Regions from separate parts of the Rahnella sp. PCH160 genome, predicted to be linked through region 1. Evidence: predicted binding sites of a transcription regulator. Region 1 holds the regulator's gene; each other region holds the start of a gene.
The links. Region 1 encodes PurR, which represses purine synthesis genes. Its sites were predicted from a motif close to CANGCAAACGTTTGCNTG; they were not measured.

Region 1 (10,097 bases):
GCGCATACGGAATGTCATCATCACTGCGGCAAAAGTCAGCCCAAGGATAAATCCGCACCAGAATCCACTTGGCCCCATTTGTGGCACCAGCAGATCCGTCAACCCGAGAACATAGCCCACCGGCAATCCCAGCACCCAATACGCGACAAACGTTATATAGAAGATAGAACGCGTATCTTTGTATCCACGTAGTACGCCACTGCCAATCACCTGAACTGCATCAGAAATCTGAAACAGCGCGGCGAATATCAGCAGGTGAGACGCCAGCGTCACCACTTCCACATTGTCATTATAAAGTGACGCAATGTGTTCACGGAAAATGATAGCGGTCAGGCTTGTACAACAGGCCATCAAAATGCCGGTCATAATGCTGGTGTAAGCCGCCACTTTGGCACCTTCAACCGACGATTCGCCTAAGCGTGAGCCCACACGTATTGTTGCCGCCACGCCCAGCGAAAGCGGAATAACAAACATCAGCGAGCCGACGTTAAGCGCAATCTGGTGGCTGGCGACGGCCACAATGCCTAACGGCGAAACCAGCAGGGCGACGATAGCAAACAGTGTGACTTCGAAGAAAAGCGCCAGCGCAATCGGCATCCCGAGCTGGATCAAACGCCGCAGCGTTGGCCAGTCAGGTTTTGCAAAGCGCGAAGGGGCGACGATATCACGCATCGTATAATTGCGGCGCACGTAAAACCGCATCATGAAGAACATGACCCAGTAAACCGTGCCTGTTGCGACGCCACAGCCCACACCGCCCAGTGCAGGTGCACCGAATTTCCCGTAGATGAAGATGTAGTTAACCGGGATATTCACCAGTAACCCGATAAACCCAAAAATCATGCCGGGTTTGGTTTTTGACAGCCCTTCACACTGGTCGCGTAGTACCTGAAAGTAAAGGTAGCCCGGCGCGCCCCACATAATCGCGTGCAAATACCCGACGGCTTTCTCTTTTAGCTCAGGATCGATATTGTGCATCAGGCCAATAAGATGGTCGCATTGATACAAGACGGCGATGATCAGCACAGAAACACCGGAAGCCAGCCAAAATCCCTGCTGTACCTGATGGCCAATTTTATCCCGGCGTCCGGCACCGTTCAGATGCGCGATGGTTGGCGTCAGAGATAGCAATAAGCCATGGCCGAATAAAATCGCAGGCAGCCAGATTGAGGTGCCGACGGCAACTGCAGCCATATCTGTCGCGCTGACAGAACCTGCCATAATGGTATCCACTACGCCCATGGAAGTCTGGGCGACTTGTGCAAGGATGACCGGAATCGCAAGCGCTAATAACACCCGCGCCTCTGCAAGGTACTTCTGCACTGATACACCTTTTTTGTTGATTATATTGAATAAAAAATGCCACGCGCGGCGGCATTAGAGAGTAGAAAATAGCCACAAGATTGTACATCTTCAATATTTTTAAGCAAACAATGCTGTTAATGGCCGGTTAAATAATGAAATCCGTCAATACGAGACTATTTTTGGCCGCAGGGATTTGGCTTTCAATTAATTCTGCGGCAAACTGACCGGAGCGTCGTCTTAATACAGCAGATTTAAACATTGAGGAAAAGGCTATGTTTACCGGAATAGTTCAGGGAACCGGAACGGTTGTGTCCATTGACGAAAAACCGAATTTCCGTACCCATGTCGTTCGCTTGCCTGAGGATATGCTTGATAACCTCCAGTTGGGGGCTTCTGTCGCGCACAACGGTTGTTGTCTAACGGTAACTGAAGTGAAGGGAGATTTAGTCAGTTTCGATCTGATGAAAGAAACCCTGCGCCTGACCAATCTGGGCGATCTTAACGTCGGTGATCAGGTTAATCTGGAACGTGCCGCCCGTTTTAATGACGAAATTGGCGGGCATTTAATGTCCGGGCATATTATTTGTACTGCCGAAGTGGCGAAGATTTTGACGTCAGAAAATAACCGTCAAATCTGGTTCCGTATGCCGCATGAAGATTTAATGAAATATGTATTACATAAAGGGTATATCGGGATTGATGGTATCAGCCTGACCATTGGCGAAGTCACCCGCACCCGTTTTTGTGTGCATTTAATTCCTGAGACCCTGCAAAGAACCACTTTAGGCACTAAGCGTCTTGGAGATAAAATTAATATTGAAATTGATCCGCAAACACAGGCCATCGTTGATACGGTAGAACGCGTACTGGCCAGTCGCGAAGCTGCAATCGCCACTGCGCAGGCCATGATTGAAAAGTCTGAATAATTATTTCAGCAGCGGATTTATAAATAGAACGAAAGGAAAAACCGGACATGTGCGTCCGGTTTTTTGCTATTAGGGTACGGCGAAACAATTGCGCGAATTAACGCGGAACGCGTATCCCGCCATCCACACCTTCAGGGCTGAAGACAACTTGCCAGAGCTGGATGTCACGTGCTCTGAAAGCACCCGCACAGGCATTCAGGTAGTACGTGAACATACGGTGGAAACGGTCGCCGTAACGTTCTGCCAGTTCAGGCCAGTATTTTTGGAAACGTTCATTCCAGGCCATCAGGGTACGATCATAATCTGCACCGATATTGTGCCAGTCTTCCATGACAAACAATGATTCACTGGTTTGTGCGATTTGCTGAACAGACGGCAGACAACCATTCGGGAAGATGTACTTATCAATCCAGGGGTCAACGCTAAGATCTGTTTTGTTAGAACCGATGGTGTGCAGCAGGAAAATACCGTCAGGTTTGATATTGCGTCTGGCGACATTAAAGTAGGTCTGATAATTTTTGGGACCCACATGTTCGAACATACCCACCGAAACCACGCGGTCGAACTGATCGTTAAGGTCACGGTAATCTTTCAACAAAATGGTGACGTCCAACCCTTCACAGCGTGTCTGTGCCAGTTTCTGTTGCTCGGCAGAAATCGTGACACCCACGACGCTGACGCCATAGTTGCGGGCTGCAAACTCTGATAAGCCGCCCCAGCCACAGCCGATATCGAGTAAACGCTGGCCCGGCTTCAGTTGCAGTTTGTCGCAGATCATCCTGAGTTTAGCTTCTTGGGCTTCTTCAAGCGTTGTAGCGTCTTTCCAGTAGCCGCAGGAATATTGCATATAAGGGTCGAGCATCAGGGTGAATAAATCATTACCTAAATCGTAATGTTCTTTCCCGACGATCCACGCCCGCTTGCGGGATTGCAGATTGGTGAGGCGTGCTGCGGCGATACGCAGAGTGTCTTTGAAATGGTGGGGGAGTTTACTTTCCAAACCTGCACGGAGAACACGTTGGAAAAATATATCAAGGCGCTCGCATTCCCACCAACCATCCATATAACTTTCACCCAGACCCAAAGAACCTTCCTGTAAAACACGCTTGAAAAAGTCAGTGTTTTTTACTTTAAGGTCGAAAGGGCGACTACCGTTAACCTGGATGTCTGCCATAGCCAGCATTTCACTGACTATCCGATACCACTGATTGTCCTGAATGCTTTGGTCTTCTATACACGATGAACTCATAGCTTCTCCATCACTTTCTCTTCTGACTTATTAACCTGCCGGGAAAAGCAAAGGCAATTTGTGCAGGTCTTTATGAGAACAGACGACTTGCGCCACGTCCGATATTCGACACCAACAGAGGAAATTTAGAAGAACACCCGCAAACAAATGGTATGCAGGAAAATCATCCTTGAAAAACGTACCGGAAAAATAGTGTGACGCGATCCTCACGCCGACGCTAAGTAACTAATAAAAGTATTGTAAAAATGCTATTTTATTGGGTTACGTTGAGTATAGGCTCGCTCGCAGCCATTCTCAATAGTTAATCGCTTTGAAAGTAAGTGTCCATTAAGTGATTGTAACATATGGTCATTATTACTATTAATTTGCGTGCCGTGCCTGCCGTTTTTGCTCGGATTCATCCTTCCCGGATTGCGCTTCTTCCTGACGCATTGACAACCAGCGGCCCAAAACAACCAACAATAGTGTAGACAGCATCGTGGTCACTGTCGCCATTAGCGGTTGCACAATAAATGCGGAAACCAGCAGACTCGCGAGGAAACACAGCCCCAACTGCAGGGTATTTTGCAACGCAGCAGCCTTACCTGTATTAGCAGGAAATGGCATTAATGCGTTTGCGACAACAATCGGATATATCGCGCCATTCACCAGAGCCATCAGGCAGAAAGGAATTAACAGACTTATCAGCCCCGCATCGGTAAATATCGCCACGCCGAACAGACTCGCCACACTGACGCCATAACCTGCCAGCAGCCACGGCAGAATCTTATTGCCATCCGTTTTACTGATCAGTACGCGACACCCGAAACCGCCGAGCAGGAAGGCAATGGTCTGAGGAACATAGCTCAGGCCAATTACGCCCGGTGAGTACCCCATGTCACTGAGAATAAAGGGAGAACCGGTCAGCCACGCAAAAAATCCAGCAGAGCATGCGGCATAAATCATCACGTTACCGCTGTAAACCCGCGAGGCGAGAAGTTGCGCAAAACCGGCTTTATCAGCAGGAGCATGAACCTCTGGAGCCTTTTCACGCAGAGTGAACGTCGTGATAAGCAATATCACTGCCACGACGGTTAGCAGGACAAAAATCGCTTCCCAGTCGAAATGGTTGAGAACCCATGCGCCCAGCAACGGTGCCAGTGCGGGGGAAAGCGCAACCAGCGGCATGATGCTGGCAAAGGTTTTTTTAGCGACATCGGCAGAAAAGCGATCCACTACCAGCGCCTGCCAGGTCACGGCGGCGGCACACACGCCCATCGCCTGCAGGAAACGCAGCGCCAGCAGGGCGCGGACATTCTCAACCCACAGTACGCCCAGGCAACCGACGGCAAACAATGCTAATCCGATCAGCAATACCGGTTTGCGGCCAATCCGGTCAGACAGCGGCCCCCACAGCAACTGGCCAATGGCAAAGCCGCCCAGGAAAATACTCAGGCTGGCGCTGATCATGCCCGGGCTGGTCATCAGGCCGGTTTGCATGGCGCTGAAAGCCGGGAGATACATATCGGTCGCTAAAAAGCCGAGCATACTCAGCCCGGCGAGATAGAGCATAAATCCTGGGGAGGGTTTCATTATTGTCTCTTTAATTTATGTATTGCAGATGATTTGACGCAGAATTCGTATCGGATGCGGAGTTTAACGCTTTGATAACAGCCTTGTGAAACGCTAATATTTGCATTCTGGTATCAAAAAAATTGAAGGCTAAGTGATGTGGTCAGAATACGCCCTTGACGTGGTAGATGCCGTCGCCCGAACCGGCAGTTTCAGCGCTGCCGCGCAAGACTTGCACCGGGTGCCTTCTGCCATCAGCTATACCGTGCGTCAGCTCGAACAATGGCTGGCCGTTCCACTCTTTGAGCGCAGACATCGCGACGTAGTACTGACGCCTGCAGGGAAAGTTTTTGTTGATGAAGCGCGGATTCTGACAAAAAAAATGATAGCTACCCGACGTCAGTGTCAGCAGGTCGCGAACGGCTGGCGCGGAGAATTGCGGGTGGCCGTCGACCGTATCGTTAAACCTGCCCGGACGCGGCGACTGGTGCTGGATTTCTACCGGCATTTCCCGGACACCGAGCTCATCATTCATTCGGAAGTCTTCAACGGTGTCTGGGACGCCCTGGTTGACGGGCGGGCAGATGTTGCTATTGGCGCGACGCGAGCGATCCCCGTCGGAGGACGTTTCAGTTTCCGCGATATGGGGTTTATGGACTGGCATTGCGTGGTCAGCGCACAGCATCCGCTTGCGCAAAACACGGGTGTATTGACTGACGAACAGCTGCGACCTTATCCGGCGCTTTGTCTGGAAGACACGTCACGGACATTGCCAAAGCGCGATACCTGGACGCTGGATAACCAGCGAAGGTTGGTGGTTCCCGACTGGACGTGCGCGCTGGAATGTCTGAACGAAGGTTTATGCGTAGGGATGATGCCGGTTCACCGGGTGACACCCTGGATTGAACAGCAGAAATTGCGGGTTCTGGCGCTGGAAAATACTTTCCCTGATAGCCCGTGTTGCCTGACGTGGGATCAAAGCAATCCGTCGCCTTCACTGGCGTGGCTGCTGGATTATATGGGGGATATGGAGACGATGAACCGGGAGTGGTTGCGCGATTGATGAAAAAAACGCCTGCATCGCAGGCGTTCATTGAAAATTAACGGCGGTAGTCGCGGAACGGGCCGTCGGCGACGGAACGGCGTTCAACCAGTTTCGGATGCACTTCAATAGTCTGCGATTCTTCGCGCTTACTGATAATTCTGTCCAGCAGCATGGTAAAGGCCATTTCACCCAGACGTTCTTTCGGCTGGTGAACCGTCGTCAGCGCAGGCGAGAAATAACGCGCATTACGCACGTTGTCATAACCAATCACGGAAATATCCTGCGGTACGCGCAGACCAAGCTCATCGGCAGCACAAATTGCGCCCATCGCCATCACGTCTCCGCCACAGAACACAGCCGTCGGGCGGTGTTTCTGCATCAGAATTTTGTGCATGGCCTGATACCCTGATTCCGGCTCAAAATCGCCCTGAACCACCCATTCTTCACGAAGAGGGATATTGGCTTCCGTCAGCGCTTTAACAAAACCCTGGAAGCGGCCGCCGCCGGTGTTTCGCGCCAGTTGCCCCGGAATGACGCCGATATCGCGATGACCGCGCTCAATCAGATAACGTCCGGCCATATAGCCGCCTTCGAACGCGTTATCGATGATACTGTCGGTGAAATTCTTACGCGCTTCGCCCCAGTCCATCACGACCATCGGGATGGAACGGTATTCTTCGAGCATATTCAGCAATTCGTCCGGATATTCCGCGCACATCACCAGTAAACCATCGACGCGTTTTTGCGCCAGCATTTGCAGGTAGGCCTGCTGTTTCTCCAGATTATTGTGTGAGTTACACAAAATCAGCGTATAGCCTTTTGAGAAACAGCTGTTTTCCACGGCCTCGATCACTTCGGCGAAGTAGGGCGCTTCGCTGGATGTTGCCAGCAGACCGATAGTTTTGGTGTTATTGACCTTCAGACTGCGTGCCACGGCGCTGGGAGAATAGTGCAACTCTTTGATTGCAAGGAGAACCGCGGCTCGGGTTTCTTCGGCGACGAAACGGGTTTTATTGATGACGTGCGACACGGTTGTGGTGGAAACGCCAGCGCGCTTTGCGACATCTTTAATCGTTGCCATGTAAAAAATGACTCCTGTGCTCACGTGTATCAGCACGTTAGCATTATGTTAATCGTTTGCTTGCGTGGATTTGACTGCTGACTTAGAAAAGGGCAGTGAAATCGTTGGGTGGATTCTTCAGGATGAGGCGTGAAATGCTCTCGGGTGAAATCGACCGGCACACAGGCGTGGTAACCGACAATTTTCACTTATAATGCAGGAAAGTGGAAGTAAAATTGTCATGAGCCTGTTGTTATTCAGCACAAGATTTTAAATGTGAATTATGAGAAAATGCGTTGGCACACATTTAGTGTGGCTAAATGAACGCCACAATTTGATCCGTAAGGGGGTTTGATGGACAGCAACCTGAAATTTTCTTTGATCACTACGATCTGCGCTTTGCTTATGATTATGGCTTTCAGCTTCACCGCAATCATGAATTGATCTGCGCGAAAGCCGCAATAAAAAAGGGCGATACCTATAACAGGAATCGCCCTTTTCAATTTTACGCAGTGGCCCTTTGCGCCGATACTCTTCCCTGCAGAAACTCTTCGTTAAATGCTATTCAATGGCTGATTAGCGAAACTTCAGACTTAACGAATTGTTTATTATCGGATCGTCTTAGGGGTCATTACCCGTCGTGCGCCAACATAATGGTCTTGCCAGTAATCTTCACCCAGTGAGGTGATTTTAATGTCTTCGCCGGTACGTGGTGACTGGATAAACTTCCCGTTTCCAACGTAAACACCAACATGGTCGGCGGCACCGCGGTTATTAATTCGGAAGAACACCAAATCGCCGGATTCTAATTCACCCCGTTTGACCGGAGCCGCATCGCGCAAGTGGTACATTTCATTGGCTGTGCGAGGCATTTTTATTCGGATCAGATCTTTGTAGGCGTAGTAAACCAGTCCGCTGCAATCAAAACCTGTATTCGGTGAGGTCCCGCCCCAGCGATAAGGTTTGCCGACCTGGTGCATCAGTTTTGTCATGGCAGTTTGCTGTGCGTGCTGATAACGTTTTTTGTGCGTTGCGCTGAGCGTTATCGGTTTACTGTCTTCTTCATGCAACTTCTTGCCTTTGCGGTGACGGCCATAGGCTTCTTTTTTGCTGACCTTTTTACTGCTGTTTTTAGCGAGAGAGCGGGTTTCCGTTTCTTTTTCTGCTTTCGCCCCGGCCCGCGTTGTCTTGAGTGTTTTTTCTTTTTTACTTTCTACTTTACTCTCGGCCCGCGTCGTTTTTACTGTTTTTTCTGAAGATGTCTTTCGCTTAACCAGTTCGGTGCTTTTGACTTTCTTCTTCGAAATTTTTTCCTGAGTTTTAGGTTCTGAAACCGGCGCGACTTTGGTTTTCTTACTGGTTTTCGCAGCCACGGTTTTTCGCTTTCGACGCTCTTCCGGTGCGACCTGGTTGACATGACTCTTTCGCTGATCGGCAGCGGCACGATTCTGTGGCGACGCATGGGCCATATTCAGAAACAGCTGGGTAAAGAGCAGCACAAAAAGCGTGAACAGTAAGCGCATAGCTTCGTTACCATGAGTGGTAGGGTTAAACATCAGGGATGTCAGAGTATTGCCTAAAAGAACCCGACAAAAAAGCACGAATTGCATCGATTCTAGATCATATTGTGAGAAAAAGTTAATAGCTTTTTTTATGTCGAAATAACCGCCATTTTTAGTCAAAAAAATAACCACTTTTCATGGTGTTAATATTTGAGTTAAAGAATGGAATTTAGCAGATCTGACATTATCGTGGAACGGCAAAAATGTTATTCTCGATGAATCTTTAATTATGTGAGCCTGAACGCAAGCGCCGAAAATTGTTTAGCTAAATGCCAGTATTGAGAAAGACCCCACAAAAATTGGCGTTTTTATCTGGTGCCTGCCATCGTTACAATAGAAGGCATTGTGATTGCGCACCGTCTCTGTGTGCTGCGCGTGAAGAGTAATGACCGTGACAGCCTGTACCGGCTTGAGGAAGCAAGAAATGACCACTCCAACGATTGAAAAAATTCAGAAGCAAGTTTCTGAAAACCCGATTCTGCTTTACATGAAAGGTTCTCCAAAACTGCCAAGCTGCGGTTTCTCTGCACAGGCCGTTCAGGCGCTGTCTGCGTGCGGCGAGCGTTTCGCATACGTTGATATCCTGCAGAACCCGGATATTCGTGCTGAGATGCCAAAATTTGCTAACTGGCCTACGTTCCCGCAGCTGTGGGTTGACGGTGAGCTGGTCGGCGGTTGTGACATCGTGGTTGAAATGTTCCAGCGCGGTGAACTGCAACAGCTAATCAAAGAAACGGCTGAGAAGTACAAATCTTCTGAAGAGTAATTCAGAGCGATTCAACGCTATTCACTGTTAACTGGCAGCCTCCCGTGGTTGTCAGTAAAAAAAGAGCGACATTATGTCGCTCTTTTTATTTGTTTTTTTGCTCAGAAAGCCGGAACAGTTTATCGCTGATTTTCTTCCGGTGTTTCTTCCGCTTCGTTTTCATCGGAAGAGATCGCCAGCGGCCATCCGCCAAGACGTTTCCAGCGATTCACCAGCTCACAGAACAGTTCTGCCGTGCGTTCAGTGTCGTAAAGCGCTGAGTGTGCCTGGCTGCTGTCAAACACGATACCGGCGCTGATACAGGCCTTTGCCAGCACCGTTTGCCCGAGAACCAGCCCGCTCAACGCGGCGGTGTCAAAGGTTGCAAACGGGTGGAACGGATTGCGTTTAAGCCCCGCGCGTTCGGCGGCGGCCATCAGGAAACTGTGGTCGAAATTGGCGTTGTGCGCCACGATAATCGCCCGGTTACAGTTCTGCTCTTTCATCCCTTTGCGGATAACTTTGAAAATCCCGTGCAGCGCTTCATATTCACTGACAGCACCGCGTAACGGGTTACTCGGGTCGATGCCGTTGAACGCCAGCGCTTCCGGCACCAGCACCGAACCTTCGAAAGGTTCGACGTGGAAATGTACG
Region 2 (10,097 bases), 1.4 Mb from region 1:
GCTGCGGTTGACAGTGAAGTCACCGTACGCGGTTGGGTACGTACCCGGAGAGATTCTAAAGCGGGTATCTCATTCGTCGCCGTTTATGACGGCTCCTGCTTTAATCCATTACAGGCCGTCGTCAATAATTCTCTGCCCAATTATCAGGAAGACGTATTGCGTCTGACGACAGGTTGCTCAGTCGAAGTGACGGGTACTGTTGTGGCTTCACCCGGCGAAGGCCAGAGTTTTGAACTGCAGGCGACCGCCGTTAAAGTGGTTGGCTGGGTGGATGATCCGGATACTTACCCGATGGCAGCGAAGCGCCACAGCATCGAATATTTACGCGAAGTGGCTCACCTGCGCCCGCGCACTAACCTGATTGGTGCGGTTGCTCGTGTACGCAACACCCTTTCTCAGGCGATTCACCGTTTCTATCACGAAAACGGCTACTTCTGGGTATCAACTCCGCTGATCACAGCGTCTGATACTGAAGGCGCAGGCGAGATGTTCCGCGTGTCCACGCTGGATCTGCAAAACCTGCCGCGTACGGATAAAGGCGAAATTGATTTCAGCGAAGACTTCTTTGGTAAAGAATCTTTCCTGACCGTTTCCGGCCAGCTAAACGGCGAAGCTTATGCGTGTGCGCTGTCCAAGGTATATACCTTCGGCCCGACTTTCCGCGCAGAAAACTCCAACACCAGCCGCCACCTCGCTGAGTTCTGGATGGTTGAACCGGAAGTCGCTTTTGCCACGCTTGACGATATCGCATCACTGGCTGAAAACATGTTGAAGTATGTTTTCCAGGCCGTTTTGAACGAACGTGCAGACGATATGGCCTTTTTCGCTGAACGCGTAGACAAAGATGCTGTTGCCCGCCTGGAGCGTTTTGTAACCTCCGATTTCGCGCAGGTGGATTACACCGATGCAGTAGAAATCTTAATGAATTGCGGTCAGAAATTTGAGAACCCAGTTTCATGGGGTGTGGATCTTTCGTCAGAACACGAACGTTATCTTGCAGAGCAGCACTTCAAAGCGCCGGTCGTTGTGAAAAATTATCCTAAAGATATCAAATCTTTCTATATGCGTCTGAACGATGACGGCAAAACAGTTGCTGCGATGGATGTTCTGGCACCGGGCATTGGCGAGATTATCGGGGGTTCTCAGCGTGAAGAACGTCTGGATGTACTGGACGCCCGTATGGCCGAAATGGGCCTGAAACAGGAAGATTATTGGTGGTATCGCGATCTTCGTCGTTACGGCACGGTGCCGCACTCTGGTTTCGGGTTAGGATTCGAACGTTTAGTGGCTTATGTCACCGGTGTTCAAAACGTACGTGACGTAATCCCGTTCCCTCGCACACCACGTAATGCAACCTTCTAATTAAATAACGTATTTGTATTTTACAAAATTGCCACAATTCGGAGGCCAGCTAAGCTGGCCTTCGCCATTTTTAAAGATAGATCCCCGTCACAAAGTTCCGCAAAATACACATTTTGAAATACATTCTTTCCCACTGAAACATATTTAGTAATTTAGTAGCATTTTCGCTATGGATTAAGCGAACCTCGGATGGAATAGTGCGTTCAGACACAGGAGACACCAAACTCTCACGAATAGTTCCGTAAAGAATTGTTTAGGGCAGTGGCAGGTGTCCGAATAAAACCAATGAGGGTAATAATAATGATGAAGCGCAACATTCTTGCAGTGGTAATCCCAGCTCTGTTAGTTGCTGGTGCAGCTAATGCAGCAGAAATCTATAACAAAGACGGCAACAAACTGGATCTGTACGGTAAAGTTGATGCACGCCACACCTTCTCTGACAATGCTAGCGATGACGGCGACCAGACTTATGTTCGTTTCGGCTTCAAAGGCGAAACTCAAATTACTGACCAACTGACCGGTTACGGCCAGTGGGAATACAACGTTCAGGCTAACCACGCAGAAAGCGCTGGCGACGAAGGCAACAAAACTCGTCTGGGCTTCGCAGGTCTGAAATTCGGTGATGCAGGTTCATTCGACTACGGTCGTAACTACGGCGTGATCTACGACGTAATGTCCTACACCGACCAATTGCCAATCTTTGGCGATGACACCATGTACCAGAATAACGACAACTTCATGGTTGGTCGTGCAAATGGTCTGGCAACTTACCGTAACAGCAACTTCTTCGGTCTGGTTGATGGCCTGAGCTTCGCTGTACAGTACCAGGGTAAAAACGACGAAGGTCGTGACAGCCGTGGTGCAGTTGATTCCAATGGCGACGGCTGGGGTACTTCTACCGCTTATGCTATCGGCAACTCAGGTGTTAGCCTGACAGGTGCTTACTTCTCTTCTAACCGTACTACTCTGCAAAAACAAGATGGTACTGGTGACAAAGCAGACGCATACGCATTCGGCGCTAAATACGATGCGAACAATTTATACCTGGCAACCTTCTACGGTGAATCACGCAACACCACCGATTACGGTAACCCGGCTGCGATTGCTAACAAAACTCAGAACTTTGAAGTTGTAGCTCAATACCAATTCGACTTCGGTCTGCGTCCATCTATCGCATACCTGCAGTCTAAAGGTAAGGACCTGGATGGCTTCACCAAAAACGGTTCAACCTACACTGGCGGCGATGCAGACTTGGTTAAATACATCGAAGTTGGTACTTACTACTACTTCAACAAAAACATGTCTACCTACGTTGACTACAAAATCAACCTGCTGGACGACAACGACTACACCAAAGCAGCGGGTCGCACCACAGACGACACCGTTGGTGTTGGCCTGCAATACCAGTTCTAATATCGCTTAACGATGCGCTTACGGGCACATCAAAGTGGATATCAAGGCAGGGCTTCGGCTCTGCCTTTTGCATTTATGCGTTTGCCGAAAAACCGCTTTGCCACCTCATCTCATAAATTATTTTAATCTCGCACGCTTTCTCACAACTCTGCTTTCTTTTTGCCGCAAACGGTTGGCAAAAAGGGGCTCCGGCGTTACCCTGATGCCCTCTTTCGAAATATCAGGCTATGGAAGTTTCCAACATGTTTGAAAAAATCACTGCAGCACCTGCCGACCCGATTCTGGGTCTTTCCGATCTTTTCCGCGCTGACGACCGCTCAAATAAAATCAATCTGGGGATTGGTGTTTATAAAGATGAAACCGGTAAAACGCCGGTTCTGACCAGTGTGAAGAAAGCCGAACAATTCCTGTTGGAAAATGAAACGACAAAAACCTATCTGAGCATCGACGGGTTACCTGATTTCGCACGTTGCACGCAGGAATTGCTGTTTGGTAAAGGCAACCCTGTTATTGCCGACAAACGTGCCCGCACTGCACAAACGCCTGGCGGGACCGGCGCGCTGCGTATTGCCGCTGATTTTATCGCCACGCAGACCAGTGCCAAACGCGTGTGGGTCAGCAACCCAAGCTGGCCGAACCATAAAGGCGTTTTCTCGGCCGCAGGTCTGGACGTTGCAGAATACAATTATTACGACGCTGCCAATCACAGCCTCGACTTTGACGGCATGCTTAAGAGCCTGAGTGAAGCACAGGCAGGTGACGTGGTGTTATTCCATGGTTGCTGCCACAACCCGACAGGTATCGATCCGACACAAGCGCAGTGGGCTCAGCTGGCTGAATTGTCTGTTGCCAAGGGCTGGTTGCCGTTGTTTGATTTCGCCTATCAGGGTTTCGCTAAAGGTCTGGAAGAAGACGCTGCCGGGCTGCGTTTGTTCGTGGCTAACCATAAAGAATTGCTGGTCGCGAGCTCTTACTCAAAAAATTTCGGCTTATACAATGAGCGCGTCGGTGCCTGTACGTTAGTGGCTGCCGATGCCGAAACCGCAGACCGCGCATTCAGCCAGGTGAAATCCGTTATCCGCGCAAACTACTCCAACCCGCCAGCACACGGCGCAGCGGTTGTTGCCACTATTCTGGGTAACGAAGCATTGCGCACGCTGTGGGAGCAGGAACTGAGTGATATGCGTCAGCGCATTCACCGTATGCGTCAGCTGTTTGTCAGCACGTTGCAGGAAAAAGGCGCGCAGCAGGATTTCAGCTTCATTATTAATCAGAACGGAATGTTCTCGTTCAGCGGCCTGACCAAAGATCAGGTACTGCGTCTGCGGGATGAATTCGGCGTTTACGCGGTAAACTCTGGTCGTATTAATGTCGCCGGTATTACGTTCGACAACATGGCACCGTTGTGTGAAGCCATCGTTGCCGTGCTGTAAGAAATTGAGGTTCTGAGTTCCATTAAAAAGCCCGTCAGGTAACTGACGGGCTTTTTGTATTCTGGCAACCGGAAAAATCACCAGACCGGCTGTTCATCCTGCAGGAACGGGTTATTTTTACGTTCGTACCCAAAATCGGACATTGGCCCGTGTCCTGGAATAAAGACGATATCATCCCCGAGCGGCAATAATTTTGCCTTGATCGAATGAATCAGCGCCTGATGATCCCCGTGCGGGAAATCACTGCGCCCTACTCCGCCTTTAAAAATTACATCACCGGAAACCGCCAGCCGCGCTTTATCATTGATGAAAACAATGTGTCCCGGCGTATGTCCCGGGCAATGCAATACCGAAAGGACTTCTTCGCCCACGTTCACGGTATCCCCTTCTTCCAGCCAGGTATCTGGCGTCAGCGGGTCACAATGGTCAAGGCCGAACATCTGGCTTTGCGTCGGCAAGGCATCGAGCAGGAACTGATCTTCTTTTTGTGGCCCGATAACCGGAACCTGATAATGCGCAGCCAGTTCTGCTGCGGCACCGACGTGATCAAGATGGCCGTGTGTCAGCAAAATTTGCGTGACCAGCACACCTTTGTCAGAAACTTCGCGAATTATTTTGGCTGCTTCACCGCCCGGATCGACAAGCGCGGCCTGATTGGTTTTCGTACACCAAATCAGTGAGCAATTCTGGCTGAACGCCGTGACTGTAATAAGATGGAATTTCATAGGGCTCCACAAAATGGCCTGTCCGTTTGGGCAGGCCATTAATTACGCACACTACCAGGTTCGTGCTGGCCCGGTATCAATGTGCACAAAGTTACTTCGTGGATAATATCCTACACCACCCATCCGCATTTTTAATGCTGCTTTGCGGATATTACTCAGTTCGATGCCCTGAATATGGAAATCCATGGCCTGCCCGAGCGTGTGGTAACTGTGTTTTGCTACGCCGCTTCCCGGTTCGCGCATGCTGTTATTGGTTGCCAGAGAGCGGTAGCCGGAAATCAGCTGAACCGGTTTATTCGCCCCACCGAGCATAACCTGCAAACGGTAAAGGTGATCGAAAAGCGCGGGATCGATACTTTTTACTTTTTCCGCACGATAGTCCCTGAACAGATGATTCAACCGGGCCAACTCATCCTTGTTATAACGCTTTCCATCAAAAAACTCAGTTTTGAGGGTTTCGCCGGTATTCAGATTGTTAACCACTAAAATACGCGGACGAGGTGTGGAAAGAGTGGCAAATGCACGACTCGGAAGCAATGCAATCCCCATAGCGGCACTGCCTAATGCCAGCCATTTACGGCGATGTTTGTCGATTTCATTCATGAACAGTTTACTATCCGGTAAGAGAGTCAAAAATAAGCCCCATTCGGAACCGTTTTGAACCTTAACCGCCAAATTTCTGCGAGTCAAGGGACCCCGTAAAGCAAAACGAGCGTGCCGGTGGCTCACGCTCGTTGTCAGGCCAAATACTCAGACCCTTATCAGATTAGTTTTACTGCATTTATTGGAGCAAAATTTCTGCCTGAGGCAAAATTTGTGCACCCGATCGCACTGTCGCATCGTAATTGTAAATATCTGTGCGGAATTGCGGCTTACCATCGTCAGCCACCCACGCCGTCAGATAGAACAGTTTTACCGGTATATGATGGCGGATCGCCACATAGGTCGTATTGCCGCCCTGAAGCGCTGAAGAAATTCGGGTATCGTTCCAGCCCGCATCCTGCAACAGCATATTGGCCAGCTCAGAAGCTTTATTCACCCTCACACACCCGGAGCTCAGCGCGCGAATATCTTTGCTGAACAGATTGTGGTTAGGCGTGTCATGCAGATAAATGGCATCGGAACTTGGCATGTTAAATTTATAGCGACCCAGGGAGTTGCTTGCCCCAGGCGCCTGACGGATGCGATACGGGAAATGGCTTGGTGAAACCATGGCCCAGTCAATCATCGACGGATCAATCACTTCCGCATCATTGCTCCAGCCTGACAAGACCTGATAACCGTGCTGCTGGAAGTACGTCGGATTGTTCATGGCTTTCGGCACAATATCTTCGCGTACTAACGTTGTCGGCACGTTCCACGGCGGGTTTACCACCACGTTATTGAGCGCACTGCTCATCAGCGGGGTTTTGCGGCTCGGACGACCGACAATGACCCGCGAGGACAACACTTCGCTACCGTTGAGATAATAGGTGAGCTGGTAGTTTGGAATATTCACCATAATGCCCGTATTCACATTACCCGGCAGAATACGTAAACGTTGAATATTGAGCGCCAGCAATGTGGCACGCAATTGCGGAGACGCATTCAGCCACTGGCGGGTACGTCCGCCAATAATGCCGTCCGCTTCCAGCGCCTGCCATTTCTGGAAGCGTTTAACCGCTTCGACCAGATCCGGCGTGTACTGATTGTTCGACACAGCGACCGGCACGGCAGGCGCAGGCGTTCCACCGGCCTGGACCGTTGGCAACACATCCTGAACCGACGTCGCCGAAGGGCTGACCGCTGGCGTCGCAGGTTGCGCTTTATCGGCGGCCTCATCGACCGATAAATCATCATTCGCCGCACTTCCCGGCACGTTAGGCGCAATGGTCTCATCGGTCGGCTTCGGCGATTTGGCCTCTTCCGGCGACGCAACCATCATTCCCGTACGGGTCAGAATTTCGCGCAACGCAGGCACATCATCACTGATTTGATCCGGACGCAAACTCGCCGCGCCACGCATCACTGGCCACGGACGATTGTCCGCAAGCATCAGCTTCAGTGCATCGTGCATTTTGGCATAGTAAGGGTGTTGTGGCGTCAGCGTTGACAGATAGCGCGTCGTATCGCCCTGACGGACGGCCAGTTGCCACTGGTTAATCACCGTCAGCGGCGGCGTTGTCATTTTGTACGGCACATTGCTGTAAAGCCAGGTGTCACCATTGGCTTCAATGCTGCTGGTAAATTGCAAATATCCCAGCATCGCATCGGACAGGACAACATCGCGCGCCATGCCTTTGACCTCAGGATCCGTCAGCCATCTTACCCATTGCGTGAATTGCGGCTGAATACCTGAAATCGCCAGTTCAGCTAACTGCTGCTGGAAAATCTGGATGGATTCTCTGTCCTTCCACATAGGCTGCATATGATTGGCAGCATACAGTGAGGACAAAGAGGATAAATACAGCGGACGAATGCCGCGTGGCGCCAGTTCTGCCTGCAACTGACTCATGCTCTGAACGCTTGAAAGCGTCGTCTTTCCTACCGGCATAGTGGGTACTGTGGCCCAGGCTGAAAACCAGGGTGACAGACCGCTTGCCAGCAGACAGCTGGCGACTAAAAACTTGAGAGACCTTTGATTCATTAACATTTTCCCTTGCCTCCCGATAAATTGCCCAATCTGATCCCCAAAAATTAAGCCAGCAGCTCTTGGATTAAGTATATAAACAGATTTCTTTTTTTGCGCAGGAACTCAATGCAATAGAGTCCGCCTCTCACGTAAAGACTCTAAGCCAGCCGTCAGCCGAAATAAAGACTTCATTGTGTACTTTCCATTGGCCTGCAAGGCATTAGCTCATTAATCACACAGTCGCTTATAAAAATCTTAATTGTTATTTATAGCTGAGAAGTATTTCTAAGAAAGCATTAGAGAAATGAATAAGTAATTATCTGAGGGTAAAAGAATATTTAAGAAAAGAAGTATGAAGAAAATAAGGAACTGCAAACAATAAAAAAACGCCCCGGTATAATACCAGGGCGTCAGGACTTCAGAAACGCATCAGGAAGCGTCGGCTTCCGTCGCGGCGAGTACCGGAAGTTCCGGCGCAAAGCCACGCAAACCCACCACATGTACGTGTTCATTATTGCCAAACACTTTACGCACCAGTTTGTAAGTCGTGCCTTTTTCCGGGCTGATATTTTCGGGTGCAGCGATAATAAGCTGCATTTCCAACCGGTCGCAAAGCTCAAACAGCGTGGCGATGGATTTAGCATCCAGACGCGCCGCTTCGTCGAGGAACAACAGTCGGCAAGGCGAAATATCTTTACCGCGCATACGGCTCGATTCGTCTTCCCAGCTCTGAACCACCATCACCAGAATCGACATACCGGTACCGATCGCTTCACCGGTAGACAACGCGCCACTTTCTGCACGCAGCCAGCCATCTGAACCACGGTTAACTTCTACCTCCATTTCGAGGTAATTACGGTAATCCAGAAGCTCTTCACCGATCGTTTGCGGCGTGCGTTGCCCCATATCAATTTGCGGATTGAGTCGCTGATACAGTTTTGCCAGCGCTTCGGAGAAGGTCAGACGGTTGCTGCTGAACAAATCCTGATGCTGTTCCTGTTGCTCAGAAAGCACATCCAGCAAACCGGCGTGGGCTTCGCGCACATTGACATTCAGACGCACACTTTTAACCTGTCCAAATGCCACGGCTTGCAGGCCCTGGTTAAGCTGGCGAATACGGTTTTGCTCACGCTGAATCGTTTTGCGAATAATGTTCGCCACACTCTTCGAGCTGATCGCCAGTTGCTGTTCACGCGCGGTCAGTTCTTCGGTCAGACGTCCCAGCTCGATTTCCATCTGTTCGATGGCTTCAACCGGATCGTCGGTGCGGATAATATCCTGACGGATACGCTCGCGCAGATGCTGATAAACCGCAATGTAGAACTGAATTTTACGCTCAGGACGTTTTGGATCTTCGGAAAGACGCAGCACATCACGCAGATGTTCGTTGTCAGACACCGCCAGACGCAGCGCACCGAGCGATTTATCCGACATGGAGCGCAGTTCGTCGCCGCCCATGTAGGCCAGCTCGCGGCGGTGAAGACGGCGCTCAACGCCATTATCCTTCACTAAACGCATGACTGCACACCATCCGGCTTTCGACGTCACTACCTGTTCACGGCTCTGATGGTAATCGCGTTCCAGCTTGCGTAGTTTCTTCTGCAAATTGTCCATCTCGGCTTCGCAGAATGTAATCTGTTTTTCGAGCTGGTTGCAGCGGGTGCGGTTTGTGCTCAGGGCGGTGTGCAGTTCATCGCGACGTGTTTTGGCGCGCGCTTCGGCGTTCGGATCGGCCTGAACCCCGATATCCTGTAATTCCTGACTCAGCTCTTTGAGCATGTCGCGTTTAGCATCAAACGAACTTTTCAGTGATGCCAGAACCTGACTGTACTGCGTATATTGTGTCTGATGCTGACGCATCTGCTCACGGGCGCGGGTACGTTCCGCCTCCGCATGTTCAAGACGCTGACGCAGTTTGTCATTCAGATCACTGTTTTCATTCAGCATACCGGCAGAGTCGGTATAGCCGAAGTGAGCGCGACGCTGAACCACCTCGGTCAGCGCAAACGCCTGTTGTTTTGCCAGACGTTGTGCGTGCTGAGCCTGCGCATAATCTTCTTTCAGTTGCTCATGCTGTTCCGGGTCACTTTGTAATACCGAGACCAGCGGTTCAAGTTTACCCAGTGAAACACCGTGCTGCTGGATGAAGCGGGCAGAATCCTGCGCTTCATCCATTTCTTCACGGATTTCTTCAACACGGTCGATGAGCGTTTCATCGCATAACAATCCGACGCGGGGTTGCAATTTATTCAGCATCGCGACAGCTTCTTTCGCCTGTTCGTATTGCTGACGTTGTTGCTGGTTCTGGCTTTCGTGTGCATTCAGTGCGCGCTCAAGCTCACCCCGACGTCCGCTCAGCGTGCGGATATCTGCTTCTGGGTCAGCATCAAAAGCAACGGCCAAATGGCTGCCGATGAAACGGCTGAATGCCTGATGCGCGCGCTGGATTTTCTGGACGTCAAAGGACAGTGTCGCGTAACGCTCGGATAAACTTTCGCGTTCTTTATGCAGCGTTTCAAGACGGTTTTCACGCGCGGCACGGCCAAACAGCGG
Region 3 (10,097 bases), 710 kb from region 1:
TCTGTAATCCTTTTGAAGGTTTTTAATTTAACAAAGGTATTTATTAAGTAAAGAAAGTCTATTAAAACTGAAAACGGAACCAGCCAAACAAGACATTCCCCTTGGTATTCGTACCCGGAACATAGGTGGCCTGGAAGGTTACACGCGAGTATCCGGCTGAGACCAGTGGCAGGACCAGAGGGAAAGGCACGTAATCATAATTATCCCGCGCAGAGACAGCTGCGATATACCCGGCACCCAGGCGAAATTCTTTATCACTGAAAGGCTGCCAGATTTTTTCATATCCGTATCCGGCAACGGGTTCCCAATGATTAAAGGAATCTTTAAACGCCATAGCATAAAGTGCGTGCCAGTTTCCTTTATCGTCATAACGTGAAACACCGTAACCTCCTCCCCACGGATGTTCATTATATCCGTCGATTTGTTTTTTACTGTGCGTGTGACGGTTATGGCGGGTTAATACCGGAATAAAGAGATCTTGTTGTTGTGGTTCATTCCAGGTTTCAGCGATATTACTTTTAAAAGAAGACCATAAACTGTCATTGTCATTATTTTCCGTGGAAACCTGGGATTGTGGGACAATAACGCTGTCCTCTGCGTGAGCATAAGTTGTATTGAATAAACTTAACGTGAAAATAGAAAAATAGAATACAGCACGAATATTGACTATCCGGGTAATTTTCATTGGCATGATCGCCCTGTTGATTTGACAGGGCGATCATATAACGTAAATCATATATAAATACTTAATCATAAAATTAGCACACATAAACTCTTCGGATTATTTTTATTTACACACGATAAAACAGTCAGTTAGCGATATCACGACAACTCCAAATTGAAACATTAATTTACACATTCCGCTTCTGGCCAAATATTACGTCCGCTACGGCTTATCAAAGACATAAAAAAATCCGCAGGCTTTCGCGCTGCGGATTTTTATTACTGAGGCTATTTAACGATTAGCCCAGCTGTTTACGTGCGTTACGGAACATGCGCATCCACGGGCTGTCCTCGCCCCACTCTTCCGGATGCCATGAGTTGCTGACAGTACGGAATACGCGCTCAGGGTGCGGCATCATCACAGTGACGCGGCCTGAGAGGTTGGTGACAGCGGTGATGCCGTTCGGTGAACCGTTCGGGTTTGCCGGATAGTTTTCTGTCACCTGACCGTTGTTGTCGACGAAACGCAGCGCCACCAGATTGCTGTGTTCGATCTGTGCCAGATGCGCAGCATCACGCACTTCCACATGGCCTTCGCCGTGGGAAACCGCGATTGGCATACGTGAACCGGCCATGCCCTGCATGAACATCGACGGACTGGCGGTGACTTCAACCAGGCTGAAACGCGCTTCGAAGCGGTCAGACAGGTTACGCACAAAGCGCGGCCAGTGTTCTGCGCCAGGAATCAGCTCTTTCAGGTTCGACATCATCTGACAGCCGTTACACACGCCCAGCGCCAGGGTTTGCGGACGGTGGAAGAATTCAGCGAACTCTTCACGCACGCGGTCATTGAACAGAACAGACTTCGCCCAGCCTTCGCCCGCGCCCAGCACGTCACCGTAAGAGAAACCGCCGCAAGCGACCAGCGTGTGGAAGTCCTGCAAATTACGGCGACCGGCCAGCAAATCACTCATATGGACATCAACCGCATCGAAACCGGCGCGATGGAAAGCCGCCGCCATTTCAACGTGGGAGTTCACGCCCTGCTCACGCAGCACGGCCACTTTCGGACGCGCACCTTTCGCAATGTAAGGCGCGGCCACGTCTTCGTGCGGCGCAAAGTTCAGTTTCACGTTCAGGCCCGGATCGAGATCGTGGGTTTTGGCCTGATGTTCCTGATCGGCACATTCCGGGTTATCGCGCAGACGTTGCATCTGCCAGGTGGTTTCTGCCCACCAGGTACGCAGCGTGGTACGGCTTTCGCTGTACACCGGCTTGTCGCCCTGCGTGATGATGAAACGGTCACCGGTTTCCACCGTGCCGAGGTAATGCGTGCAGTCTGCCAGACCAAACTGCGCCAGCGTGCGCTCCACGGCTTCACGGTCAGAAGCGCGAACCTGAATCACTGCACCCAGTTCTTCGTTAAACAGCGCCGCCAGCGAATCATTGCCCAGCGCCGCGATATCCGCCGTCAGGCCGCAGTGACCGGCAAAGGCCATTTCAGCCAGCGTGACCAGCAAACCACCGTCGGAGCGGTCATGGTAGGCCAGCAGTTTCTGTTCAGAAACCAGCGCCTGCATGGCGTTGAAGAAGCCACCGAGTTGTTCAGCACTGCGCACATCCGCAGGGGTGTTACCCAACTGGCGGTAAACCTGTGCCAGCGCCGTCGCGCCCAGAGCGTTGTGACCGGCACCCAGATCCACCAGCAGCAGCGCGGTGTCACCTTTGTCGGTGCGCAGTTGCGGCGTCACGGTATGACGTACGTCTTCGACGCGTGCAAACGCCGTGATCACCAGAGACAACGGTGAGGTCATCTCGCGTTGTTCATTGCCTTCCTGCCAGCGGGTTTTCATCGACATGGAGTCTTTGCCCACCGGAATGGTGATACCCAGCGCCGGGCAAAGCTCTTCACCCACCGCTTTCACCGCCGCATACAAACCGGCATCTTCGCCCGGGTGACCGGCCGCAGACATCCAGTTAGCAGAAAGTTTAACGCGTTTCAGGCTGCCGATTTCCACCGCAGCCAGGTTAGTCAGCGCTTCGCCAACGGCCATGCGGCCGGAAGCCGCGAAGTCCAGCAAGGCGATGGGCGCACGTTCGCCCAGAGACATCGCTTCGCCGTGATAGCTGTCGAGGCTGGCGGTAGTGACCGCGCAGTCAGCCACCGGGATCTGCCACGGACCGACCATCTGATCGCGCGCAACCATACCGGTCACGGTGCGGTCGCCGATGGTGATCAGGAAGGTTTTCTCCGCCACAGCCGGCAGATGCAGAACGCGGTTTACCGCCTCGGCAATCTGAATATTCTCGCCGTTGAGATCATCGCCCTTCGCTTTCAGCGTGGTGACATCACGGGTCATTTTCGGGGTTTTACCCAGCAGCACGTCCAGCGGCATATCAATCGGCTGGTTGTCGAAATGGCTGTCTTCCAGAGACAGATGCATTTCTTCAGTCGCCTCGCCGATCACCGCGTAAGGCGCGCGCTCACGTTTACAGATCGCGTCGAACTGCGCGAGCTGAGCCGGTGCAACCGCCATCACGTAGCGTTCCTGCGATTCGTTACACCAGACTTCCAGCGGGCTCATGCCCGGTTCATCGTTCAGGATGTCGCGCAACTGGAAGCGGCCACCACGGTTACCGTCGCTAACCAGTTCCGGCATGGCGTTGGATAAACCGCCTGCGCCGACGTCATGAATAAACAGAATCGGGTTGGCTTCACCGAGCTGCCAGCAGCGGTCGATCACTTCCTGGCAACGGCGTTCCATTTCCGGGTTGTCGCGCTGTACGGAAGCAAAATCCAGATCCGCATCAGACTGGCCGGAGGCCATAGAAGAAGCCGCACCGCCGCCCAGACCGATATTCATCGCCGGGCCACCGAGCACAATCAGTTTAGCGCCAACGGTGATTTCACCTTTCTGCACGTGATCAGCGCGGATGTTGCCGATACCGCCCGCCAGCATGATCGGTTTGTGATAACCGCGCAGCTCGGGGCCGTTGTGGCTGTTGACGTTTTCTTCGTAAGTACGGAAGTAGCCCAGCAGCGCCGGACGACCAAATTCGTTGTTGAAGGCTGCGCCGCCCAGCGGGCCGTCAGTCATAATATCCAGCGCGGTAACGATACGATCCGGCTTACCGAAATCTTCTTCCCACGGCTGTTCGAAGCCCGGAATACGCAGGTTAGAAACGGAGAATCCGACCAGACCGGCTTTGGGTTTTGCACCGCGACCGGTTGCGCCTTCGTCACGGATTTCGCCGCCGGACCCTGTTGCCGCACCCGGCCACGGAGAGATCGCCGTCGGGTGGTTATGGGTTTCAACCTTCATCAGGATGTGCGCCTGCTCCTGATGGAAATCGTACAGACCGTCTTTCGCATCGGCGTAGAAACGACCGACCTGCGAACCTTCCATTACGGCGGCGTTATCTTTGTACGCGGAGAGCACGTAATCAGGCGTCTGTTCGAAGGTGTTTTTGATCATCTTGAACAGGGATTTCGGCTGCGTTTCGCCGTCGATAATCCAGTCAGCGTTGAAAATTTTATGGCGGCAATGCTCTGAGTTTGCCTGTGCGAACATATACAGTTCGATGTCAGTCGGGTTGCGCCCCAACGACGTAAAGGCTTCCATCAGGTAATCAATTTCGTCCTGCGCCAGCGCCAGGCCCAGTTTGGTATTGGCAGTTTCCAGCGCGACGCGGCCTTCGCCGAGAATATCGACGTGCTGAACCGGTGCCGGTTGTTGCTGTGCGAACAGCGCGGCGGCGTCTTCCAGCTTGCCAAAAACAGTTTCCATCATGCGGTCATGCAGCAATGCGCCCAGCTGCGCCCATTGTGCTTCGGTCAGTTCCGGGGCCTGAATGTAAAACGCCAGACCACGCTCAAGCCGAAGAACCTGAGACAAACCGCAGTTGTGTGCAATGTCGGTCGCCTTGGAAGACCACGGAGAGATGGTGCCAGGGCGCGGGGTAACCAGCAGTAACCGACCTGTTGGCGCGTGTTCAGCGAGAGAAGGACCGTATTTCAGGAGGCGTTGCAGCTTGGTTTGTTCGTCCGAATTCAGCGGCGCGCTGACATCGGCAAAGTGTACATATTCGGCGTAGATATCATTGACCGGAAGACGTGCTTCCTGACAGCGGGATAATAATTTGTTAATGCGAAAAGCCGACAAAGCGGGCGAACCACGCAGTATTTCCATAATCACAGATCTCTCGTCTTCGAAGACACTGACCACAGTGCTTCATTGGGCGCAACAGGGGGAAAACGCGGGCTATTATAAAGAAAGCTGGCGGCATACGAAACCGTTTGCGCAGGGAATATTAATATTCGTTTATAACCTTGTAAAGATTAAGGTTAATATGAATAAAGTTGCAGACTGCCGTTTTGTTGAGCAAAATGCGTCAGCACTGGGGATATAACCATAGAAACTGCACAGCATATCGTAAAAAAACAAGAGCGCCGCAGCGAGATAACTATTTGACGCGACTAAAAATTAATTACGTTCTGATGGGGATTGCCGCCCTGTTGCTGGCGCTGGCCTTATGGCCTGCCGTCCCGTGGCACAGAGGTGAAGGCGACCAGTTGGATCAAATAAAATCCCGTGGAGAATTGCGCGTAAGCACGCTCAATTCTCCACTGACTTTTATGGACTCCCCTGAAGGTAACCTCGGCTTCGATTATGAACTGGCTAAACGCTTTGCAGATTATCTGGGCGTGAAGCTGGTCGTGAAGCAGCACACCACCATCGAGTCGATGTTCGACGATCTGGACAACGGTAAAACCGATATGCTGGCTTCCGGGCTGGTGTACAACAATGCGCGCCTGAAAAACTACCGGGCCGGACCGGAATATTATTCCGTGTCTCAGCAACTGGTTTACCGGCAGGGAGCCGCACGCCCGAAAAGTTTTGCCGACGTCAAAGGTTCGCTGGTGGTTTCTGCCGGCAGCGCCCACATCCTGACGCTGGAAGCCGCCGCTAAAAAAAATCCCAATCTGACCTGGACCACGACGGACAAACTCTCGCCGCGTGACCTGCTGAAACAAGTTGAGAGTGGCAAGCTGGATTACACGCTGGGAGATTCCGTCACCATCGCCCTGATGCAGCGCGTTTATCCACGTCTGGCCGTGGCTTTTGATGCCACGGAAGATGAGCCTGTAACCTGGTATTACCGCAAGGAACCGGATGACGACAGCCTTTCTGCAGCCATGCTGGATTTTTTCAGTCAGATTTCCGAAGACGGTACGCTGGAAAAGCTAGAGGAAAAATTCCTCGGGCACGTCGGCGATTTTGATTATGTCGATACGCGAACTTTCCTGAACGCCATCGACAGTACGCTGCCGGTGTTGCAGCCGTTGTTTGAAAAATACGCGGAGAAAATCGACTGGCGGCTACTGGCGGCGATTGCTTATCAGGAGTCCCATTGGGATCCGCAGGCAAAATCCCCGACCGGCGTGCGCGGCGTGATGATGCTGACTCGCACCACGGCCGATGGCCTGAATGTGGATGACCGGACCGATGCCGAGCAAAGTATCCGCGGGGGGGCGCTGTATCTGTCGCACCTGATGGACAAAATGCCGGAATCTATTCCTGAGGATGAGAAGATCTGGTTTGCACTGGCGGCGTATAACATGGGTTACAGCCATATGCTCGACGCCCGTAAGCTGACGGCGCAGCAAAAAGGCAACCCGGACAGCTGGGCCGATGTGAAACAACGTCTGCCGATGCTGAACCAGAAACGCTTCTTCAGCCGCACCACGTATGGCTACGCGCGCGGGACACAGGCGTACAACTATGTGGAAAACATCCGCCGCTATCAGCTTAGTCTGGTCGGGTATCTGATGGAAAAAGAGAAGCAACAGGCGCAGAAAGCGGCGTTGCAGGCTCAGCTGGCCCAAGGTTATCCGGTCGTGGATGCAAAAGAAGCCCTGGCGCCGTAGCGTTTATAACGGGCGAACGGGCTTATTATTCTGACGTGTCACCGGCTTGCGCAGCGCGCTCTGCCAGCCGGAGCGCTTTTTTCTGGCTGCGGCGTAAACGAAAGAACGCGCTCAGCTGCTCTGAACATTCTTCTGCCAGTATGTCCGGCAAAATGTCCACCTGATGATTCATCCCCGGATGACGCAGGATATCCAGCAGTGAACCGGCGGCACCGGTTTTGGCATCCGGTGCACCATACACCACGCGGCGGATTCGGCTGTGGATCATCGCCCCTGCGCACATCACGCAAGGTTCCAGGGTGACGTACAGCGTGGCGTCCAGCAGACGGTAATTTTGCACGGCACTTCCGCCGAGTCGCAGCGCCATGATTTCCGCATGGGCGGTCGGATCATGATGCCCGATAGACCGGTTCCAGCCTTCGCCAATCACCTGATTGTCTAAAACCAGCACTGCACCCACCGGCACTTCGCCCTCATCCTGCGCTTTTAGCGCCAGATTCATGGCATATCGCATCCAGTGTTCGTGCTCTTTCATTTCTGCTAACCCGTTACCCAACTGTGCGTCCGACACTTCAACCTCAATCTCTTTTTAACGGCCGGCAGTATACCTGCGTCATTCCAATGCAAACAGGCCGGATAAGTGGCCTGTTTACTATGATAGTTAAGACGGAGGTCTGACGGCGGAATTATTCCAGTTGCTGGAGTTCGCCCTGCTTGCTGACGCGAAACCGGTGCTCGCAGAAAAACAGCAGCGGGTTGTCCTGTTTGCTGTCGCTGTAGCCACTGTAAAGTTTCAGCGGCGAGCCAATACGGCGTTCAAGCTGGACGACTTTTTCCTCGCCCAGACAACGCAGAGGCAATACCCAGCCGCCTTTACCGCGCGCAATACGGCTGCCCACCAGACGCACCTTCGGCAGAAACAGCGATGCGTTATACACCTGCTGCACCAGATTTTCCGGCGAACCGGTGATCAGCCACACTTCGGTATCCTCACTGTCGAGATATTCACGCAAACGTCGTTGTACGACCGGGAATTCCACCACTTTATGGCGAAAGGCGGTGACAAACTGTAACTCCAGCGCTTTCAGACGGGCTTCGCTGTGACCAAAAGTAATCGACCAGAGCAGCAGGCTCATCGGCCAGCGCGCTGCGCGCCCATGCATCAGCAACCCGAGTCCCACCAGCGGCAATACCGGCACCACCAGAATCAGGTTTTGCGGCATCCTCCGCAGCATGAACCGCAGAAAGCTCCCGAACATATCCTGCTGGTGCAGCGTTCCATCAAGATCAAAAAACACGACCCGTCGATCAGGCTTCGTACTCAATCCATTACTCCTCGGGATCGTTGAACCCCATCAGCCAGGTAAAAATAAAACCAGCCAATACCGTAATGACTAAACCGGCGAGATACAACATCACTTTGCCGGAAATAATGGTCAGCGCCAGCGGCAATCCGGAAATACCAAAAGTGATCACCGTTGCGACTTTCCAGTAACAGATTAGCGCACCGCCGACCGCACCGCCTAAACAGGCACCGATAAAAGGCCGCCCCAGCGGTAATGTCACCCCGAAAATCAGCGGTTCGCCGATGCCTAAAATACCCACCGGCAGCGCGCCTTTAATCACTTTTTTCAGCCGCGCATTGCGGGTTTTCATGTAGACCGCCATCGCCGCGCCAACCTGCCCGACGCCCGCCATCGCCAGAATCGGCAACAATGGATTGGAACCGTGTGCCTGAATCAGCTCAACGTGGATCGGCACCAGCCCCTGGTGTAACCCCGACAAAACCAGCGGAAGGAAAGCGCCCGCCAGCACCGCACCGACCAGCAAACCGCCTTTATCTATCGCGATATTCACGCCGTGCGCGATACCGTCAGAAATGATCCCACCGAGCGGTTGCAGGATGACAATCGCCAGCGTAGCAGTCATCAGCGTGGTAATCAGCGGATTCAGGATCAGCTCGACCGATTCCGGCAGTAAATTGCGCAGCCGCTTTTCAAGCCAGCACATCAGCGCCACCACCAGAAGCACCGCGATCACCCCGCCGCGCCCCGGCTGCAACGTTTCGCCAAACAGTGTAATTTGCGCCAGTGCCGGGCTGGAGAGAATACCGGCCATCACGCCGCCCATCGCCTGTGAACCGCCGAACACGCGCGCCGCATTCACACCCACGAGAATATTCATGATGGCGAAAACCGCGCCGCCAAAAATCGCTAACAGCCCGAGAATGTTCGGGAAATCCGTGGCAATGGAACCGGCAATATCCGGACGCTTTAGCAGGTTGATAATCCCCATGATCAGCCCCGACGCGATAAAAGCCGGGATCAGCGGGATAAAAACATCGGCCAGTTTGCGCAGCGCACCGCTCATCGGCGCAGAGTATTTGGCTTTCGCACTGGCTTTGTTACGCGCGACATCATTCTGAATGGGTGCTCCTGCCTCGCTGAGCAACGCACGCATGGCATCCACCACTTTCGCCGCCGCACCCGGCCCGACGATAAACTGATGTTGTTCACCCTGCTTAACGTAGCCTTTAATGCCTTCCAGCGTTTTCAGGTGGGCCAGATCCAGACGCGCGTCGTCATGCACTTCCACACGCACGCGGGTCATACAGTTTTCCAGTTTACTGATATTTCCTTCGCCGCCGACACCCTGCAAAATCTGTGAAGCTAAGAGATTCGTTTTATCCATCGCCATACTCTTTTCTCTCCGTATTATTCCGCCAGAGCCGCGCGCAGGAATCCGTGATGCTGATTCAGACGTGCCTTCGCTTCGGGAGCATCAAGGCCTGCCAGTAACATCAGGATGGCCGGTTTCACCTCGAAATCGGTTTGCGATAACGCCTGTTCGGCGTCAGCGCGCGAGGCTCCCGTAGCTTCCACCACGATGCGGCAGGCGCGGTCGACGAGCTTCACGTTAGTGGCTTTTACATCGACCATCAGGTTCTGATAAACCTTGCCGGTTTTGACCATCGCCCCGGTAGAAATCATATTCAGCACCAGCTTTTGCGCCGTACCGGATTTCAGGCGGGTCGAGCCGGTCAGCGCTTCCGGGCCAACTACCGGAGAAATGGCGATGTTTGCCTCGCGGGCAATCGGGGAATCCGGGTTACAGGAGAGGGCGACCGTCGCACACCCCAGTTCGGTGGCGTAGCGCAGTGCGCCGATAACATAAGGCGTGCGGCCGCTGGCGGCGAGGCCGACGACGGTATCTTTGTCAGTGAGGTTGAGATTTTTTAAATCTTCTACGCCCAGCGTTTCGCTGTCTTCCGCCCCTTCCACGGCTTTCAGCATCGCGCCAGGCCCGCCGGCAATCAGCCCGACCACCATGCCGTGCGGAACGCCAAAGGTCGGCGGGCATTCAGACGCATCGAGCACACCCAGGCGGCCGCTGGTACCGGCACCGAGATAAATCAACCGGCCACCGGCTTTGAATGAGGCCGCCGCTTTATCCACGGCTCTGGCGATGTCCGGTAGAACTTTCTGAATCGCAACCGGAACCTTAT

Region 2: ACM5QY_RS12310 (amino acid aminotransferase) is a predicted target of PurR. The motif match lies at 2,937-2,954, and genes of this name have one in related genera.
Region 3: purL (phosphoribosylformylglycinamidine synthase) is a predicted target of PurR. The motif match lies at 4,950-4,967, and genes of this name have one in related genera.

The regions. Positions count from the first base shown of each region.
Region 1 is NZ_JBLOGT010000001.1:4,100,485-4,110,581, reverse strand. It holds gene ACM5QY_RS19095 (MATE family efflux transporter) at 1-1,323, opposite strand, end outside; gene ACM5QY_RS19090 (riboflavin synthase subunit alpha) at 1,578-2,231, shown strand; gene cfa (cyclopropane fatty acyl phospholipid synthase) at 2,329-3,480, opposite strand; gene punC (purine nucleoside transporter PunC) at 3,841-5,052, opposite strand; gene punR (DNA-binding transcriptional activator PunR) at 5,189-6,094, shown strand; gene purR (HTH-type transcriptional repressor PurR) at 6,132-7,157, opposite strand; gene cydH (cytochrome bd-I oxidase subunit CydH) at 7,491-7,580, shown strand; gene ACM5QY_RS19060 (NlpC/P60 family protein) at 7,745-8,659, opposite strand; gene ACM5QY_RS19055 (Grx4 family monothiol glutaredoxin) at 9,123-9,464, shown strand; gene rnt (ribonuclease T) at 9,584-10,097, opposite strand, start outside.
Region 2 is NZ_JBLOGT010000001.1:2,665,339-2,675,435, reverse strand. It holds gene asnS (asparagine--tRNA ligase) at 1-1,362, shown strand, start outside; gene ompC (porin OmpC) at 1,663-2,775, shown strand; gene ACM5QY_RS12310 (amino acid aminotransferase) at 3,018-4,208, shown strand; gene ACM5QY_RS12305 (MBL fold metallo-hydrolase) at 4,286-4,933, opposite strand; gene ACM5QY_RS12300 (YcbK family protein) at 4,985-5,536, opposite strand; gene ldtD (L,D-transpeptidase) at 5,715-7,565, opposite strand; gene mukB (chromosome partition protein MukB) at 7,974-10,097, opposite strand, start outside.
Region 3 is NZ_JBLOGT010000001.1:4,808,189-4,818,285, forward strand. It holds gene pagP (lipid IV(A) palmitoyltransferase PagP) at 62-685, opposite strand; gene purL (phosphoribosylformylglycinamidine synthase) at 963-4,856, opposite strand; gene mltF (membrane-bound lytic murein transglycosylase MltF) at 5,132-6,592, shown strand; gene tadA (tRNA adenosine(34) deaminase TadA) at 6,618-7,127, opposite strand; gene yfhb (phosphatidylglycerophosphatase C) at 7,279-7,917, opposite strand; gene ACM5QY_RS22535 (PTS transporter subunit EIIC) at 7,922-9,283, opposite strand; gene murQ (N-acetylmuramic acid 6-phosphate etherase) at 9,307-10,097, opposite strand, start outside.